Regions from separate parts of the Roseibium sp. RKSG952 genome, predicted to be linked through region 1. Evidence: riboswitches for the same ligand, from Rfam matches in the RefSeq annotation. Region 1 holds a riboswitch; each other region holds the start of a gene.
What was found. A riboswitch is a leader RNA that binds a small molecule or an ion and turns the genes downstream of it on or off. The one in region 1 is predicted to bind cobalamin.

Region 1 (5,673 bases):
TCTGGCGGCGCTAGGCTGGCTCGCCAATCAGGTGATCGGGTTCGGGTTCCTCGGCTATCCGTTCGATGCGATGACGCTGTCCTGGGGCGTGGCACTGGGGCTGTCGGCGCTTGCTGCAGTTGGCGCGGCCTTACTCTCGCTCAGTCTGATGCGGACTTCAGTGCCAGCAGTGCGGCTACTGCTTGCCTTCGTTGCGGCCTGGGCCGGACAGCAAGGCACGGTCTTCGCGGCAAGCCTCGTTCTGGGGGCGTCCGCTTCAGCCTTTGCACCGGCGGTCGTCTGGTTCATCCTCTGGACAAACGCCATGGCCTTCACCGTTCTTCTCGCCACCCAGATGATCGGGGTGCGAGCGGGGGTCGCGCGCATGCCGCTGGATCAATCTGCTGGATAGAATATGGCGCCAGGCAAATAAGCGCCCGGCAGGTCCATGCCGGCTGGCATGGCCTTCCCCGTGGCGAGGTGAGCGGGTAGTAGATGTGTGTGCGGACCAAGCGGCGATTGTCCGCCGGGCGGTGGGATCGGTGTCAGGATCTCGATCCTGCCAAGCGCGGTCTCAATCACCCGTGCCGGACTGTTGGCCAGCAACGCCGGCGCAATAAGCCCGAGGTTGTCGGGAAATGCCGAGCCGGTTGCCGACGAGAGCGCCTCTCGCGTCTCGCCCGGCCCGGCACGCACGCAGAACCGGGCTTCCTTGCGTCCCATGCCAAGGTCGAAAACATGAGCATCTCGATCAGAAACTGCGACGGCATCCAGATCCGGCCCGAGCGCTGTCAAGGTGTGGGCAATGTCAGGGTGTCCTCGCTCCTGCTTGACTGCAAGCACGATCCGCGAACGTTCCAGCGGTGTTTCCTTTGCCTCAAATGTCAGTGCCCGAACGTTGTCATCGATACGGAAGCGCAGCCCTGCACCCCGGGTGCTGGAGACGATGACCTCGCCATCGTGTTCCGCGCGAACAGCCTGACCTGGGGCTGCCGTGAACTCGCCAACAGCACCGACGACGCCGGCGACCCACGTCCCCCTGCCGTCACTCAAGCTCCGCAAAACGAAATTGCGAATGTCTTCCGTCTCCCAAGGCAGGCGCCGGCAGGTCACGCCGAGCCGCTCAAAGCGTTCCGGCAGATCCTTCCAGATCTCTGCCCGCCAGGCCTCGGTATGACCGCACCAGTCAGCAATCTCGTCTCTGGTTCGCGCGCACCCCATGCAAAGCCCGGTGGTCGCATCAATCTTGCATAGGCCAACGCATGGACTAACGCTTGTCATGATCCGACTTCCTTTGGGTAAGAAGCAAGCGCAGCTCATATCGCATCAAGGCCATCGTGAGGTCTTCATTCAATGCCGGACACCCGCCCCCTATCAGATAGAATTTTCACAATGCCGATTGAAGCCCGACAGAAAGCCATTGCAATAGCATGATCCTTTATCCCCAACCCTATAAGAAAGATTAGGTACATTATATTGACGACCTAGAATTATCACATACAATATGTAGCATTCAAGGTCTGGCGATTTTGCAAAATCGTTGGCTAAGAGGGAAACTGGTGCGTTTGGCGTCAAACAAATCCGGTGCTGCCCCCGCAACTGTGAACGGCGAGCTGCGATCCGAAAAGCCACTGGGAGCCCCCGGGAAGGCGGATCACGTCAGCGCTGACCCGTGAGCCAGGAGACCTGCCTTGAACGACAAAACGTCAACGGACGGAGGGTCTGTAGGGCGGGGCTTTACTGCGTCAATCGCACAGCCTCTTGCGCTTGCCTTCCGTTCATCACCAGAGCCGTTCTTCGGGGTGCAAGAGAAGACATGACCGTTACCGTTTACAGCAAACCCTCCTGCGTTCAGTGCAATGCGACCTACCGCGCACTTGAGCAAAAAGGTGTCGACTACATCGTCGTTGATCTCAGCAAGGACGACGAAGCCTTTGACCACGTTCAAGCGCTTGGCTACCAGCAGGTGCCGGTGGTCGAGGTACGTGGAGATCATTGGGCCGGCTTTCGCCCGGACAAGATCGCAGCACTCAGCTGACCGTTGAGTGGGCTCGTCTACTTTTCGAGCGCATCAGAAAACACGCACCGGTTTATTGAGAGACTCGGACATCCGGCAATCCGTATTCCGCGGAACACATCGGAGCGGCTCCCGTCTTTGCAATCGCCCTTCATTCTGGTCCTGCCGACCTTTGCGGACGGCAGTGGCCGAGGAGCGGTCCCAAAACAGGTGATCCAGTTTTTGAATGATGCACTCACGCGTGCGCTCCTGAAGGGCGTAATTGCCTCGGGCAACCGCAACTTCGGAGAACATTTCGCCCTCGCCGGAGACATTGTCGCGAAAAAATGCGGTGTTCCGCTGCTCTACAAATTTGAGCTCTCCGGAACTGACAGTGACCTTCAAAGGGTCCAACACGGGATAACAGAATTTTGGAAACGTCAGTCCTAGACCGCCCGGCAGCACAGGCGGAAACACTCGATTATCACGCCCTCAACGCAATGTTGAACCTTTATGATGCGGACGGAAAAATCCAGCTGGATGCCGATCGCCGGGCTGCCCGCCAGTACTTCCTTCAGCATGTCAACCAGAACACAGTTTTCTTTCATTCGCTGGAAGAAAAGCTCGGGTATCTCGTTCGCGAGGGCTACTATGAGGCAGAGGTTCTGGAGCAATATGACTCCGCCTTCGTGAAATCGATTTTCGAGGCGGCCTATGCCCGAAAGTTTCGTTTCCCAACATTCCTTGGCGCTTTCAAATACTACACCAGTTACACGCTGAAGACCTTCGATGGAAAACGCTACCTGGAGCGGTTTGAGGACCGTGTCGTGATGGTGGCACTGACCCTTGCCGCCGGCGATGAAGACCTTGCGATGCGTCTGATGGACGAGGTCATTTCCGGCCGTTTCCAACCCGCAACGCCGACCTTTCTGAACGCTGGAAAGAAACAACGCGGTGAGCTGATCTCCTGCTTCCTGCTGCGGCTTGAAGACAACATGGAATCCATTGGAAGGGGCATCAACTCAGCCCTACAACTCTCCAAACGCGGCGGCGGTGTGGCGCTGCTTTTGACTAACATTCGCGAAGCGGGTGCGCCGATCAAGGGTATTGAAAATCAGTCCTCCGGTGTCATCCCGGTGATGAAGCTATTGGAGGACAGCTTTTCCTATGCCAACCAGCTGGGGGCCCGGCAAGGCGCCGGCGCAGTTTATCTCAACGCGCATCACCCGGACATCTTAAGCTTCCTCGACACCAAACGGGAGAACGCAGACGAAAAGATCCGCATCAAGACCCTGTCGCTCGGAGTGGTGATTCCGGACATCACCTTCGAACTCGCCAAACAGGATGAGGAGATGTACCTCTTCTCACCCCATGATGTGGAGCGGGTCTACGGCGTGCCGATGTCCCAGATCTCGATCACGGAAAAATATCGCGAGATGGTCGACGATCCGCGCATCCGCAAGAAAAAAATTCGGGCGCGAGCCTTCTTCCAGACCATCGCAGAAATCCAGTTTGAGAGCGGTTACCCGTATATCCTGTTCGAGGACACCGCGAACCGGGCGAACCCGGTGGACGGGCGGATCAATATGTCGAACCTGTGTTCAGAGATCTTGCAAGTCAACGAGGCATCGAAGTTCAATGATGACTTGTCCTATGAGCATCTCGGCGCGGACATTTCCTGCAATCTAGGCTCTTTGAACATAGCGCGGACAATGGACGGTGGGGACCTGGGTGCAACGGTCGAAACCGCCGTTCGGGCCCTTACTGCCGTCTCAGTGATGAGTGCTATCGACAGTGTACCGTCCGTTCGCCGGGGTAATGACGAAAGCCATGCCATTGGGCTCGGGCAGATGAACCTTCATGGGTTTCTGGCCCGCGAACGAATCCACTATGGCTCGGAGGAAGGCGTCGAGTTCACCAGCCTTTACTTCTACGCTGTCGCGTATCACTGCCTGCGCGCCTCCAATAAAATCGCGCGGGAACGCGGGCAGAGCTTCAAGGGTTTTGAAAAAAGCCGCTATGCAGACGGCACCTTCTTCGACAAGTATCTGGACAAGATCTGGGAGCCAAAATCGGACCGGATCCGGGGTCTGTTCGAGACCTTTGGCATCACTTTGCCAACACAGGCTGATTGGCAGGATCTGATGGAGGCCGTTATGGCCGATGGGCTCTACAATCGCAATCTTCAAGCCGTGCCGCCGACCGGTTCAATCAGCTACATCAACCATGCGACCTCTTCGATCCACCCGATCGTTTCAAAAATCGAGATCCGCAAGGAGGGCAAGATCGGCCGCGTCTACTATCCGGCCCCGTTCATGACGAACGACAATCTGGACTACTACCAGGATGCCTATGAAATCGGCGCGGAAAAGATAATCGACACTTATGCGGCGGCAACAGAGCATGTCGATCAGGGACTGTCGCTGACGCTGTTCTTCCGCGATGACGCGACCACAAGAGACGTTAACCGCGCACAGATCTACGCCTGGAAGAAGGGCATCAAGACTATCTATTACATCCGCTTGCGCCAAATGGCCCTTGAAGGGACCGAGGTGCAAGGCTGCGTGTCCTGCTCGCTCTAAAGGAGACACTCATGACCATTCACACACCCGTCTCCGGCCTGACACGCACCGTTCCAAAAGCTGTCAACTGGAACCGCCTTCAGGACGACAAGGATCTGGAAATCTGGAACCGCCTGACGGTGAACTTCTGGCTTCCGGAAAAGGTTCCGCTGTCGAACGACATACAAAGCTGGGCAACCTTGCATGCGGATGAACGGCAACTGACCATCAGAGTCTTCACCGGTCTGACGCTGCTGGACACGATACAGAACACGGTCGGCGCCCCTGCCCTGATGCCCGACGCTCTAACGCCGCATGAAGAGGCGGTTCTGACCAATATCGCGTTCATGGAAGCGGTCCATGCGCGCAGTTATTCATCGGTCTTTTCCACCTTGTGTCAAACGGCTGAAGTGGATGATGCTTTCCGTTGGTCGGAAGAAAACGAGTTCTTGCAGGCCAAGTCGCAGCTGATCCTGAATGAATATGACGCGGCCTCCTCGCCGCTTAAAAAGAAAGTAGCCAGCGTCTTCCTGGAGAGCTTCCTCTTCTATTCAGGCTTTTATCTGCCGATGCACTGGTCTAGCCGCGCAAAGCTGACCAACACGGCCGATCTGATCCGCTTGATCATTCGCGATGAAGCGGTGCACGGCTACTATATCGGCTACAAGTTCCAACGCATGCTGGAGGTGCTCACTGAGGCCGAACGCCAGGAGATCAAGGACTTTGCATTTGCGCTGATGTTCGATCTTTACGAGATCGAGGGCAAATATACCGAAAGCCTCTATGACGGTGTTGGCCTCACCGAAGACGTAAAGCACTTCTTGCATTACAACGCCAACAAGGCGTTGATGAACCTCGGCTATGAGGCCCTGTTCCCGGACAGTGTCTGTGAAGTCAATCCGGCCATCATGGCGGCGCTTTCCCCGAACGCCGACGAGAACCACGACTTCTTCTCGGGCTCCGGCTCGTCCTACGTCATAGGCAAGGCAGTCGCGACCGAAGACGAAGACTGGGATTTCTAAGCAATCCAATTTCAGTCACAGAGGTTGATGGCGATGCTATGATGGTGGAAATTGAAGATGTTTGCACAAATTCAATAATCAATTCCGGCTCCTAGCAATAGCTAAGCAGAGATTC
Region 2 (5,673 bases), on a different contig from region 1:
ATTCAGGTCGCGGATCGCAATGATCTCACGAGCCAGAGCGCCGCAAGCGATAACGAGAACCCGGCCGATCTTACGGGCCGGACCTTCGTCATCCGGGACCGGAAACAGTGGAACGCCGTCACGCATGTCACCGGCATCCCTGTACATCGGACCTACGCCTTGCCGGCAAGCTGGTTGTGCCTGCGGGCGATCAGGTCCTTCGCCATCTCGACTGCGACAGCAGCATCCCGGCAATAACCATCCGCACCGACGGCTTCGCCGAACTCTTCATTCAGCGGAGCGCCACCAACCAGAACGATGTAATCATCGCGCAGTCCTTTTGCCTTCATCTCGTCGATTACGACCTTCATGTAAGGCATGGTGGTGGTCAGAAGAGCCGACATGCCGAGGATATCCGGCTTGTGCTCTTCGAGAGCCTCCAGGTAGTTTTCGACCGGGTTGTTGATCCCGATGTCGATGACTTCGAAGCCGGCCCCTTCCATCATCATGGAAACAAGGTTCTTGCCGATATCGTGGATGTCGCCCTTGACTGTGCCGATCACCATCTTGCCGACTTTCGGCGCGCCGGTTTCGGCAAGGAGCGGACGCAAGATGGTCATGCCGGACTTCATGGCATTTGCCGACAGAAGCACTTCCGGCACAAACAGGATGCCATCGCGGAAGTCGACGCCGACGATGCGCATTCCCTCTACAAGAGCCTTGGTGAGGATGTCGTACGGAGCCCAGCCCCGCTCCAGCAGAATGTTGACCGCTTCCTGAATTTCCTCCTGAAGGCCGTCATACAAGTCGTCGTGCATTTGCTCGACAAGTTCGTCGTCGGCAAGGGCGGCGAGATCGATATCTTCTTCTGACATTGGGCGTCTCCATGGCGGCCAAAGGCACTCGGACATAAACAATTCATTAAATCTTATGGCTTGTTGCCGATTTACCGATATCAGTAAAACGACACGGGTAGTCGTTCCTGCGACGGGTGCGCTGCACCCATCCGTCAAGCGGGAAAACAGCAAGCCTTCCCTGTTGTTAGCGACGCGATTTTCCTCAGATTCATATAGGTATTGAACAACCTTGCGTCATGTCCGAAACCCGCATTTGGATGTCGTTTTTGGGTTGCGGGCAGCTTGTGCGGCAATGATATGCAGCAATTAGCAAGGTGCGGCCCGAAAGGTCGTCAAATGGGAAGCCGGTTGAAGTCCGGCACTGCCCCCGCAACGGTAACAGGTGGAGGGCGCGGCAACGGCCACTGGGATGTCCCGGGAAGGCGCTGCGTCCGGCACATGTGGGCCTCCCTGAAGTCCGGAAACCAGCCTTGCAGGACGAAACGTCGATCCGCGGTGGGCAGATCGGGCGCTATGAAAACGCCGCCTTGCGCTGCAGGGGAGCGTTTCAAGTGATCCGCTTCTTTTCCGCCGGGTGAACTGCATTGAGATGTGCCGCATGTCTGACGCGGTAACAGGAGAGGTGACATGCAGGCTGAGCAGAAAGCGCTTGAGCTGCTTCAACGGCGAACATCGGGCCATGCTCTTGAGCAGGCGTTTTATACGGATCCCGATGTGTTCGCTCTGGATCTGGACAAGATCTTCTATCGCGAGTGGCTGTTTGCAATACCGGCCTGCGAAATCCCGAAAACCGGAAACTACGTCACCCACAAGATCGGTGCCTACCGGATCGTGATCGTGCGCGGCGCGGATGGGGTCATCCGCGCATTCCACAATTCCTGCCGTCACCGCGGCTCGATCCTGTGCAAGTCGCAAAAAGGCTCGTCGCCGAAACTCGTTTGCCCGTACCACCAGTGGACCTATGAGCTTGACGGATCCTTGTTGTGGGCGCGGGACATGGGGTCTGAGTTCGACCCCAGGGCCCATGGCCTGAAAACCGTTCATTGCCGCGAAATCGCGGGTCTGGTCTATGTCTGCCTTGCGGAAAACGCGCCCCCATTCGAGCCGTTCGCGGAGTTGATCGAGCCCTATCTGGCGCCTCATGATCTTGGCAATGCGAAGGTCGCCTTCGAGAGTTCGATCATCGAAAACGGCAACTGGAAACTCGTCTGGGAAAACAACCGGGAATGCTATCACTGCGGCGGTAACCATCCCTCCCTGTGCCGCAGCTACTCAGATGAACCGGATGTGACGGGTATTTCCGGAGACAGTGTTCCCGATCATCTCGTCGCCCATTTCAAGCGCCTGGAAGATGTTAATCTGGCCTCGAAATTCCATCTGGATGAAAGCGGCCAGTATCGTGTTGCCAGAATGCCGCTCAAGGGCGGGGCGGTCAGCTACACCATGTCGGGCAAGGCTGCCGTCAACCGACCGCTCGGCCGGATCCCGTTTGCGGATGCCGGGTCCTTGTTGAAATTCCATTACCCCACCACCTGGAACCACTTCCTGCCGGATCATTCACTTGTTTTCCGGGTGACCCCGGTCAGCCCGACCGAAACGGAAGTCACGACCAAGTGGCTCGTGCACAAGGATGCGGTTGAGGGCAGGGACTACGACCTGAAAACCCTGACAGAGGTCTGGCTTGCAACCAATGACGAGGACCGCCGGGTCGTTGAAGACAATCAGCAAGGCATCCTGTCGCCTGCCTATACGCCCGGTCCCTATTCACAGCTTCAGGAGAGCGGCGTGATCCAGTTCGTGGATTGGTATTGCGATACGCTGCGGACCCGTGTTGCCCCCTTGATGCTTGCTGCGGAGTAAAAGGTCATGAGCCTGTTGAAAGCAGCCGGAAGCGCCGGACCGGCCATTTGGGATGACAGCGAGATGCTGGAATGCGTTGCCGTCATTCCGGAAGCGCCAAATGTTGCCACCTTCTGTTTTCAGGCCCCGTCGGGAGCCTTGTTCGATTATTTGCCGGGACAGTTTCTGACGCTTGAACTTCCCGTCAGCGGCGGGCCGCTCTACCGGACCTACACGATCTCGTCGTCGCCCTCGCGCCCGACTTCGATTTCCGTGACGGTGAAGGCGCAGGAAGGCAGTCTGGGGACGCGCTGGATGCTGGACCACCTCCAGCCGGGCATGCGCATCAAGGCGCTGGGGCCAGCCGGGGTGTTCAGCCATCACGTCCACCCGTCCGACAAGTACCTGTTCATTTCGGCAGGTTCGGGCATCACGCCGATGATGTCGATGGTCACCTACATGTTCGATCAGGGCAGCGAGCCCGATGCGGTCCTGATCAACTGCGCCACGCGGCCGTCGGAAATCATTTTCCGCGACCGGCTGGAGCATATGGCAAGCCGTGTGCCCGGCCTTGATCTGAAATTCGTGGTCGAGACCAATGACCGGTTCAAGGTCTGGACAGGGTTTCAGGGCCGCTTCAACCAGTTGATGCTCGGCCTGATGGCGCCGGACTATCTGGAGCGCGAGGTGTTTTGCTGCGGGCCGGAACCGTTCATGCAGGCCGTGCGCGAGGCACTTGCCGAGCTCGGGTTCGACATGAACCGCTATCACCAGGAAAGCTTCCAGGCTCCGGCTGCGACCGAGCAGGAAGTTCCCGAACTGGATGATGTCGTCCCGGATGAAACCGAATCCGCGGAGATCTATTTCCTGCATTCCGATGTCCGGGCAAAATGCACGGAAACCGATACCGTTCTCAACGCGGCGCGGTCAGCTGGCCTCAACATTCCATCAGGCTGTACCTTCGGCGTTTGCGGCACCTGCAAGGTCAGGAAGACTGCCGGAGAGGTTCATATGGTCCATAGTGGCGGGATCTCGGAGGATGATATCGAGGACGGCTACATTCTGGCCTGCTGTTCCCACCCGATCGGCAAGATCGAGGTCGAAGTCTAGAGATTGCGGAACCGGGGAGGCGTTAAACCTTCTCCGGTTCCTCATTGTCCGTTTTTATCCGCGCCAGCCTTTTTCGAGAGGCCGTGCCCAGCGGCCTCCTGCTTGTAATTTGCACTCGACCGGCTAGGCTGAAGGCAGGTTGATCGGGTTGCGAGCTGATATTGCCGGATGTTCAGTCTTAAAGTTGTCAAGATGGCCGTGCTGTCGGCCTTCGTCGCGAGTGGCTGCCAGTCGCTTGGCGGGACGGTCAATTTTGTTCACAAGACGGGCTCGACACTCGCGCAGCGGCAAAACGCAATGGATGCCTGTCAGGTGTCGGCGCTTCAGCAGGTTCCTCCCGCCTACAAGACCCGCACGATTGGTGGCTATGGCGGGGGATTCTGCAATGGCTGGACCTGCTACGGCTCTGGTGGGTTCTATCCGGATACCATCAGTTACGACCCGAATGACGCCCTGCGTGCACGCCAGTTCAACAAGTGCTTGGCGAGCAAGGGCTATACGATCATGGCACGGCCGTCGTGCACCACCAGGACAGAAGCGGATGCCTATCGCTCCGCCAAGAGACAGGCCTCCGCATCCCGAATAGACTGCGTGGCTGGCGAACCCTTGCTTCAAAGCCGTTGGGTCCGCCAGCGCTAGGGTTTTCAGGCCTAGAACAAGCCTTCGATCTGTCCGTTGCCGTCCAGCTTGATGTGGTTTGCCGACGGCACGCGGGGGAGACCCGGCATGGTCATGATTTCCCCGCAGATCGCGACGATGAAGCCGGCCCCCGCCGCAAGGCGCACTTCGCGGACCGGCACACTGTGGCCGACCGGAGCGCCGCGCAGGTTCGGGTCGGTCGAGAACGAGTACTGGGTCTTGGCCATGCAAACCGGCAGATTGCCGAAGCCGTCGGCTTCCCAGCGCTTCAGCTGATCCCGAACGGACTTGTCGGCAAGGACTTCGTCCGCCCGGTAGATGCGCTTGGCGACGGTCTCGATCTTTTCGAACAGCGACAGGCCGTCTTCGTAAAGCGGGGCGAACTGGGCCGCACCGCTTTCGGCCAGCGCCACAACCTTTTCCGCAAGTTCCGCCGTGCCTTCAGATCCCTTGGCCCAGTGCGACGCCAGAACGGCCTCGACGCCCAGCTCGGCGCAGTAGTCCTTGACCGCCTGGATTTCGGCGTCCGTGTCGGCGATGAAATGGTTGATCGCCACAACGGCCGGAACGCCGAACTGCTTGACGTTTTCGATGTGACGGCCAAGGTTGCCGCAGCCCTTTTGAACCGCATCGACATTTTCCATGCCGAGATTGTCCTTGGGCACACCGCCGTTCATCTTGAGCGCCCGGACTGTTGCCACGATCACGACCGCATCCGGTGACAGGCCGGCCTTGCGGCATTTGATGTTGAAGAACTTTTCAGCGCCGAGATCCGCACCGAAACCGGCTTCGGTCACGACGTAGTCGGCGAGCTTCAGAGCCGACTGGGTGGCCATGACCGAGTTGCAGCCATGGGCAATATTGGCGAACGGGCCGCCATGGATGAAGGCCGGGTTGTTCTCCAGCGTCTGGACGAGATTCGGCTGGGCGGCTTCCTTGAGCAGCACGGTCATCGCGCCGTCGGCGTCCAGTTCACGTGCAGTGATTGCCGAGCGGTCGCGGCGGTAGGCCACGATGATGTCGCCGAGACGCCGCTGCAGGTCTTCAAGATCGGTCGCGAGGCAGAGGATGGCCATGATCTCGGAGGCAACCGTGATGTCGAAGCCGCCTTCGCGCGGGAAGCCGTTTGCAACACCGCCGAGCGAGCAGACGATGGAACGCAGGGCCCGGTCGTTCATGTCGATCACGCGCCGCCACGTAACGCGGCGCTGGTCGATGCCCAGCTCGTTGCCCCAGTAGATGTGGTTCT
Region 3 (5,673 bases), on a different contig from region 1:
ACCTTTCAGCTCACCCTTGGCAGAAGCGGTCGCCTTCACCAGGCCGGCGCCGGATTCACCAACAACCATGATGTTGTTCAGCTCTTCCTGCATTTCGGTCATCTTGGTCTGCAGATCCTGCGCGGATTTCATCATCTTGGCCATGTCGCCCAGACCGCCAAGGCCGCCGAGTCCTTTGAGCATCGGTAATCTCCTGTAAATCGGTTTGACGCCTAAATACGGATGCCGACTGAGCGACACAAGAGGCCAGCGCGCCTCTCGCCCATTGTTAAGGCCTTTTGCAGGACAATGGGCTCTGTTGCTTGCGAATAGCAGGGCCGGGTCTCAATCTTCCTCGAACGGATCCCATTCGTCTTCGACCTCGGGCAGTGCCTCGGTTTCGACCTGAGCTGCGCGTTGTTCGGGGGTTTCGATCTTGGTGATCTTCGCCTTGGGAAATTGTGCAAGAACCGCCTGCACCAGAGGGTGCGCCTCTGCCTCTGATTTCAGAGCCAGTTCTGCAGCATCCCTCAATTCGGCGATTGTTGGCGCCTCGCCGTCGGATACAATGGAAACAGCCCAGCGATTGCCGGTCCAGCGTTGCAGAGACGATCCTAGCCTGGCGGCAAGATCGGCAGGTGCTTGTGGCGCCGGAGTGAATTCTATTCGGCCCGGTTGGTAGGATACCAGCCGAACCCCATTTTCCACCTCGACCAGCAATTTGACATCCCGGTTCGACCGGATCAGTTCGACCACATGCTCGAAGCTCGGATAGCGTGCCAGCGCGGCCTGAACATCCTGCGCCAACGCGGCTGAAGGCGCGCCGCCGTTGCCACGCGGCGGCGATGCATAGGCTGGTGTCGCGGGGGTGTGTGTTTGCGCAACCGGGGCACCGTTGCTCGGCACTGGTACGCCACCACCCGGCCCACCAACTGGCGGTGGAGGAGCATCCTGCAGCCGTTTGATCAATTCTTCCGGGCTTGGCAGGTCGGCAACATGGGTCAGACGGATGACGGCCATCTCCGCTGCCATCATCGCATTGGGCGCGGCAGCAACTTCCTCGAGCGCTTTCAACAACATTTGCCACATGCGCGTCAGCACCCGCATCGGAAGGGCTTCGGCCATTTGCTGGCCACGTGCGCGTTCGTCTGGCGAAACGGTTGGGTCTTCTGCCGCGTCCGGGGTGATTTTAACCACGGAAACCCAGTGGGTGATCTCGGCCAGATCCCTCAGAACCGCCAGCGGATCCGCGCCTTCGGCGTATTGGGCGCCAAGCTCAGTCAGTGCACTTGCCGCGTCGCCGCGCAGGATCATATCAATCAGATCAAGAACCCGTCCACGATCCGCAAGGCCCAGCATTGCACGAACCTGATCCGCACTGGTTTCGCCAGCGCCGTGCGAAATCGCCTGATCCAGTAGTGACGTCGCATCGCGCGCGGAACCTTCTGCAGCGCGGGTGATCAAGGCCAGCGCATCTTCGGCGATCTGAGCGTTTTCTGACCCGGCAATTTTTTTCAGCAGGCCAATCATGTCTTCTGGCTCGATACGCCTCAGATCGAAGCGCTGACACCGGGAAAGAACGGTGACCGGGACCTTGCGAATTTCGGTCGTCGCAAAGATGAACTTTACGTGCTCGGGTGGTTCCTCGAGCGTCTTGAGCAGCGCGTTGAATGCGCTGGTCGAAAGCATGTGAACTTCGTCGATGATGTAAATCTTGTAGCGGGCACTGGCGGCGCGGTAGCGCACGCTGTCGATGATTTCCCGGATATCATTGACGCCGGTCCGACTTGCGGCGTCCATTTCCATCACGTCGACATGGCGGCCTTCCATGATCGCAACGCAATGTTCGCATTTCCCGCAAGGTTCAGTCGTTGGTCCGCCATTGCCATCGGGACCAATACAGTTCATGCCCTTTGCAATGATCCGCGCGGTGGTCGTTTTGCCCGTTCCGCGAATGCCGGTCATGATAAAGGCCTGCGCGATCCGGTCGGCCTCGAACGCGTTTTTCAGCGTGCGCACCATGGCATCCTGGCCGACGAGATCAGCAAAGGTTTCCGGGCGGTATTTTCGGGCTAGAACCTGATAGGCGGGGCTGGGTGTGTCGGTCATGTCTGCTCTGGCGGATTCGTATCAAGGATGCAGCGTAGTTGTCCCCGCGGCTTACGTCCACAGCGCACAGGCACGAATTTCGTTTGGGAATACCAGCCGATGCGCATAAGCTGGCCGGACCGATTTCGAAAAACTGAGTTCTGTTGCATGTCATTTCTTGGGAGGAGTAATTTGTGTCTCAGCTGGTGATCTATGCCCTGCAGGTTGGAAATGGCACGCTCGCGCTGACGTCGATACCCGGCAACGACGGCGACTATTCCGGCGATCTGGATCTGATAGCGAACTGGAAGCCAGGTCTTGTCATTTCGATGACAACTGAGGCCGAGATGGTGCAACTGGGTGCAGGTGATTTCGGCAGCGATATTCAAAGTCGGGCCAGTCGATGGGCGCATTTGCCAGTGACCGACTTCGGTGCACCGTCACCAGAAATCAATGAGCTGTGGACCGAGACCAGCGCGGCAGCTCGACATGCACTCTCGGGCGGAGGACGGGTACTGGTTCATTGCCGCGGTGGCTGCGGACGATCGGGGATGATTGTGCTTCGACTGATGATCGAATGCGGTGAAAGACCCGAAAACGCACTCCAGAGGTTACGCAAGGTGCGGCCATGTGCAGTTGAAACTGATGATCAGCTAAACTGGGCGACATCGGCAGCTCAGCCGCAGCTCGAGCACTGAATCATGCAGCCGCGTGCTGGCTGATATCGACATTTTGCCTTGGGACGAGCGCATTGGCCTCAAGTAGCGCATATGGTGGACTGGATAGAATGCTGGAAGGCAAAGCGGTATTTGCTGAGCCAAACATCATGTCTGCATATTCATCCAGCGCGTTGGTCTCGACGGACGTATCTGAACCGCAAAAAAACCTGATCTGATCAGGTCCCGCGCGAAAGCGGGCGGTGCAACCATCCGGGCAGTGGGTCAGCTCGCTGCTGCCTTCGATTTCGAATTCTCGCGTTGCTACTGGTCCAGCTGTTGTCATGGCCTGCGCCATAGCACGGGCCATCCTGGCCAGCGCGGGGCAGGTTTTGCCTGTCCGTTGGCAAACTGTAGCCGTAAATTCGTGTGTCTCGGTCTTCCAGATCATGTTGCGCCCTCCGCGCGTGAGACGGGGGCTTGGTACAGGCTGGACTACGCAATGCGGTCAGACCCTGCCCGGACACCCCGCCCGAGTTTCGGTTTCAGTTCCGATGGCAGGTCTCCTGACTTGCGGGTCATCGCTTCGCCGACCTTCCCAGCCAATTGGCCAGTGGCATTTCGGCATTGCTCTCCGCCTACAGTTGCGGGGGCAGTCGCGGCATAGGTCCATTCCAACGTTTCGGGCAGGACCGCACCGTGTTCCCTTTTCATCCCGTACCAGTCCGATACGAGAACCATCGCCTAACCGCTAATGCTTGTGGTCGGCTTGAGTCAAGCTGCATTCCGCCGCGTTCAGTACGCTTCAGAGAACGTTGGCGGGCAGAAACCTCGGCAGGTTGCGCAATACATCCGAATTTCGACGCGCGCGGGCCAGTTGCCATCCGCCCTGAAGCATAATGAACAGTGTATCGGCGGTTTCCTGAGGATGATCGACGCCAAAGCGTTCGGCATGCCCGCGGACCTGCGCAATCCAGCTTTCGTACAGGCGGTATGCGTGATCCCTGAAAAGTTGGTTCTCCGGCCCCTCGAACAGGGTGGCGGATATAGGGCAGGTCTCCCAGCGACCGGATTTGTCAAAGAGCTTTGCGATCTTGTGGCACAGGGTTTCAATACCATCGCGAAAGTCGCGTGCGTCTTTGAAAGAGACCGCAATCAGTTCCAGCATTCCGTCTGACGCCCAGCTTGCCGCAGCAAGGGCCAGATCGGACTTTCCCTTTGGAAAATGATGGTAAAGCGAGCCTTTGGGGGCCTGCGCCTCTGCCAGCAATTCGGACAACCCAACGCCGTTGTACCCCGAGCGCTGGAACAGCTCGGCGGCGGTCTGGATCAGGCGATCTCGGGTTGGTAGCGGACGTTTGGTCATCTTTCATCGATATTGACAGCACTAGACCAAATGGTCCAGATGGAATCATTAGACTGATTGGTCTAGATTTGGTTGGAGGATGCAATGTTGGACAGCCAGCAGAATGCGCTCATCGAGGATTTTCAGTTTCCGGCTGGTTCGGCGATGCTGTCTGCCCGTCTGTTCCTGCCTGCAACCGAGCCTGAAACAGTTGTGGTTCTGAACAGCGCCACTGGCGTACCACGCGATTACTACAGGCATTTTGCACAGTGGCTGGCTGTCGAACAGGGTATTGCCTGCCTGACATACGACTACCGCGATTTTGGCCATTCCCTTTCAGGGCGCTTGCAGGACAGCGACGTGAATATGGCCGATTGGGCTCTTGTCGATATGCCAGCTGCCCGTGCTGAGATGCGCAGAAGATTTCCGGATGCCAAGCTCTGGGTTATTGGTCATTCGGTTGGCGGGATGTTGGGTCCGGTCCAGCCGGAAATCGAACAGATTGACCGGATGATTTGTGTCTGCTCGGGACTGGTGACCGTATCCGATCATCCCTGGCCATATCGTGCATTGGCTATGTTGTTCTGGTATGGTCACGCTCCCCTGATCGTTCGCCTGAAGGGATATCTGCCGGGTAAGTTGGTTGGTTTTGGTGCTGACCTGCCGCCAAAAGTGTATTGGCAGTGGCGAAAATGGTGTACCGCGCCTCAAAGCTATTTGCCTGAGACCGGAGTTACCCTGCCCGAAGCGGATTGGTCGCGTTCAGGTGCGCCCGTCGACTTTCTTACATTTGAGGATGATGAGATGGTGCCGCCGGAGGCAGTTTGGCGACTTGCAGATGCCTACGGGCCTGCAGCCAGACGTCACCTGTTGAAGCCCGGCGATTTTGGCCTCAAGGGTGTGGGGCACATCGGGGCGTTTGCCCGTCGCAACTCTGCGGTTTGGCCCCGGTTGATAGCCTGAGGTAGGGCACCGCATGGCGGCGCCCTTTCCTTCAGAACCGTTTGCGTGATTTCTTATCCTGCATCACGGATCGCACCATTTTCCCAAAGGCTTTGTCACGTGCGCGCGACTGAGCAATTGTTTCAGAGTTACGCCGATCCTCGCGTCGCAGCTTCCTCCATCGCTCTAGACGCGCCGGGTCGAGCTCGCCGGCGCTGATGGCTTCTTGGATCGCGCAACCCGGTTCGGTTTCGTGGTTGCAATCCGCAAAGCGACAGGTTTCGGCAAGTTCGACGATATCCGAGAATACTTCATCGACCCCTTCTTGAGCATCCAGCAGACGCAGGGCGCGCATACCGGGGGTGTCGATCAGCCAACCGCCGTTACGCATCTGGTGCAGCTCGCGCGAGGTCGTCGTGTGTCGTCCACGGGCATCATCTTCACGTATCTCCGCGGTGGCTTCGTTTGCGCCAGTCATAGCGTTAGTCAGTGTGGTTTTACCTACACCTGATGAGCCGATCAGAGCCGCAGTTTGCCCTTTTGGACACCAATTCAGGACCTGTCGCACGTCATCGTCATCATGGGCATTCACTGGCACAACCGTCAGAAAGAGTGCCAGTGATTCTGCGCGTGAAACATAGTCTTTCGGATCATCGCACGTGT

Region 2: another riboswitch for cobalamin. It lies ahead of E1297_RS23130 (aromatic ring-hydroxylating dioxygenase subunit alpha); the one in region 1 lies ahead of nrdH (glutaredoxin-like protein NrdH).
Region 3: another riboswitch for cobalamin. It lies ahead of E1297_RS22200 (hypothetical protein); the one in region 1 lies ahead of nrdH (glutaredoxin-like protein NrdH).

The regions. Positions count from the first base shown of each region.
Region 1 covers NZ_SMMF01000794.1:3,807-9,479, forward strand. Annotated here, with positions in the region: gene E1297_RS07140 (hypothetical protein) at 1-391, shown strand, start outside; gene E1297_RS07145 (DUF1289 domain-containing protein) at 376-1,260, opposite strand; cobalamin riboswitch at 1,479-1,688, shown strand; gene nrdH (glutaredoxin-like protein NrdH) at 1,796-2,017, shown strand; gene nrdI (class Ib ribonucleoside-diphosphate reductase assembly flavoprotein NrdI) at 2,021-2,425, shown strand; gene nrdE (class 1b ribonucleoside-diphosphate reductase subunit alpha) at 2,407-4,557, shown strand; gene nrdF (class 1b ribonucleoside-diphosphate reductase subunit beta) at 4,569-5,558, shown strand; partial or broken gene E1297_RS07170 (transposase) at 5,660-5,673, opposite strand, start outside.
Region 2 covers NZ_SMMF01000926.1:11,954-17,626, reverse strand. Annotated here, with positions in the region: gene E1297_RS23140 (DUF1638 domain-containing protein) at 1-147, opposite strand, end outside; gene E1297_RS23135 (B12-binding domain-containing protein) at 153-854, opposite strand; cobalamin riboswitch at 1,132-1,324, shown strand; gene E1297_RS23130 (aromatic ring-hydroxylating dioxygenase subunit alpha) at 1,464-2,696, shown strand; gene E1297_RS23125 (hybrid-cluster NAD(P)-dependent oxidoreductase) at 2,703-3,785, shown strand; gene E1297_RS23120 (hypothetical protein) at 3,954-4,424, shown strand; gene E1297_RS23115 (formate--tetrahydrofolate ligase) at 4,436-5,673, opposite strand, start outside.
Region 3 covers NZ_SMMF01000923.1:7,323-12,995, forward strand. Annotated here, with positions in the region: gene E1297_RS22185 (YbaB/EbfC family nucleoid-associated protein) at 1-183, opposite strand, end outside; gene E1297_RS22190 (DNA polymerase III subunit gamma/tau) at 325-2,088, opposite strand; gene E1297_RS22195 (protein-tyrosine phosphatase family protein) at 2,262-2,765, shown strand; gene E1297_RS22200 (hypothetical protein) at 2,767-3,174, opposite strand; cobalamin riboswitch at 3,262-3,480, opposite strand; gene E1297_RS22205 (TetR/AcrR family transcriptional regulator) at 3,529-4,089, opposite strand; gene E1297_RS22210 (alpha/beta fold hydrolase) at 4,174-5,031, shown strand; gene rsgA (ribosome small subunit-dependent GTPase A) at 5,063-5,673, opposite strand, start outside.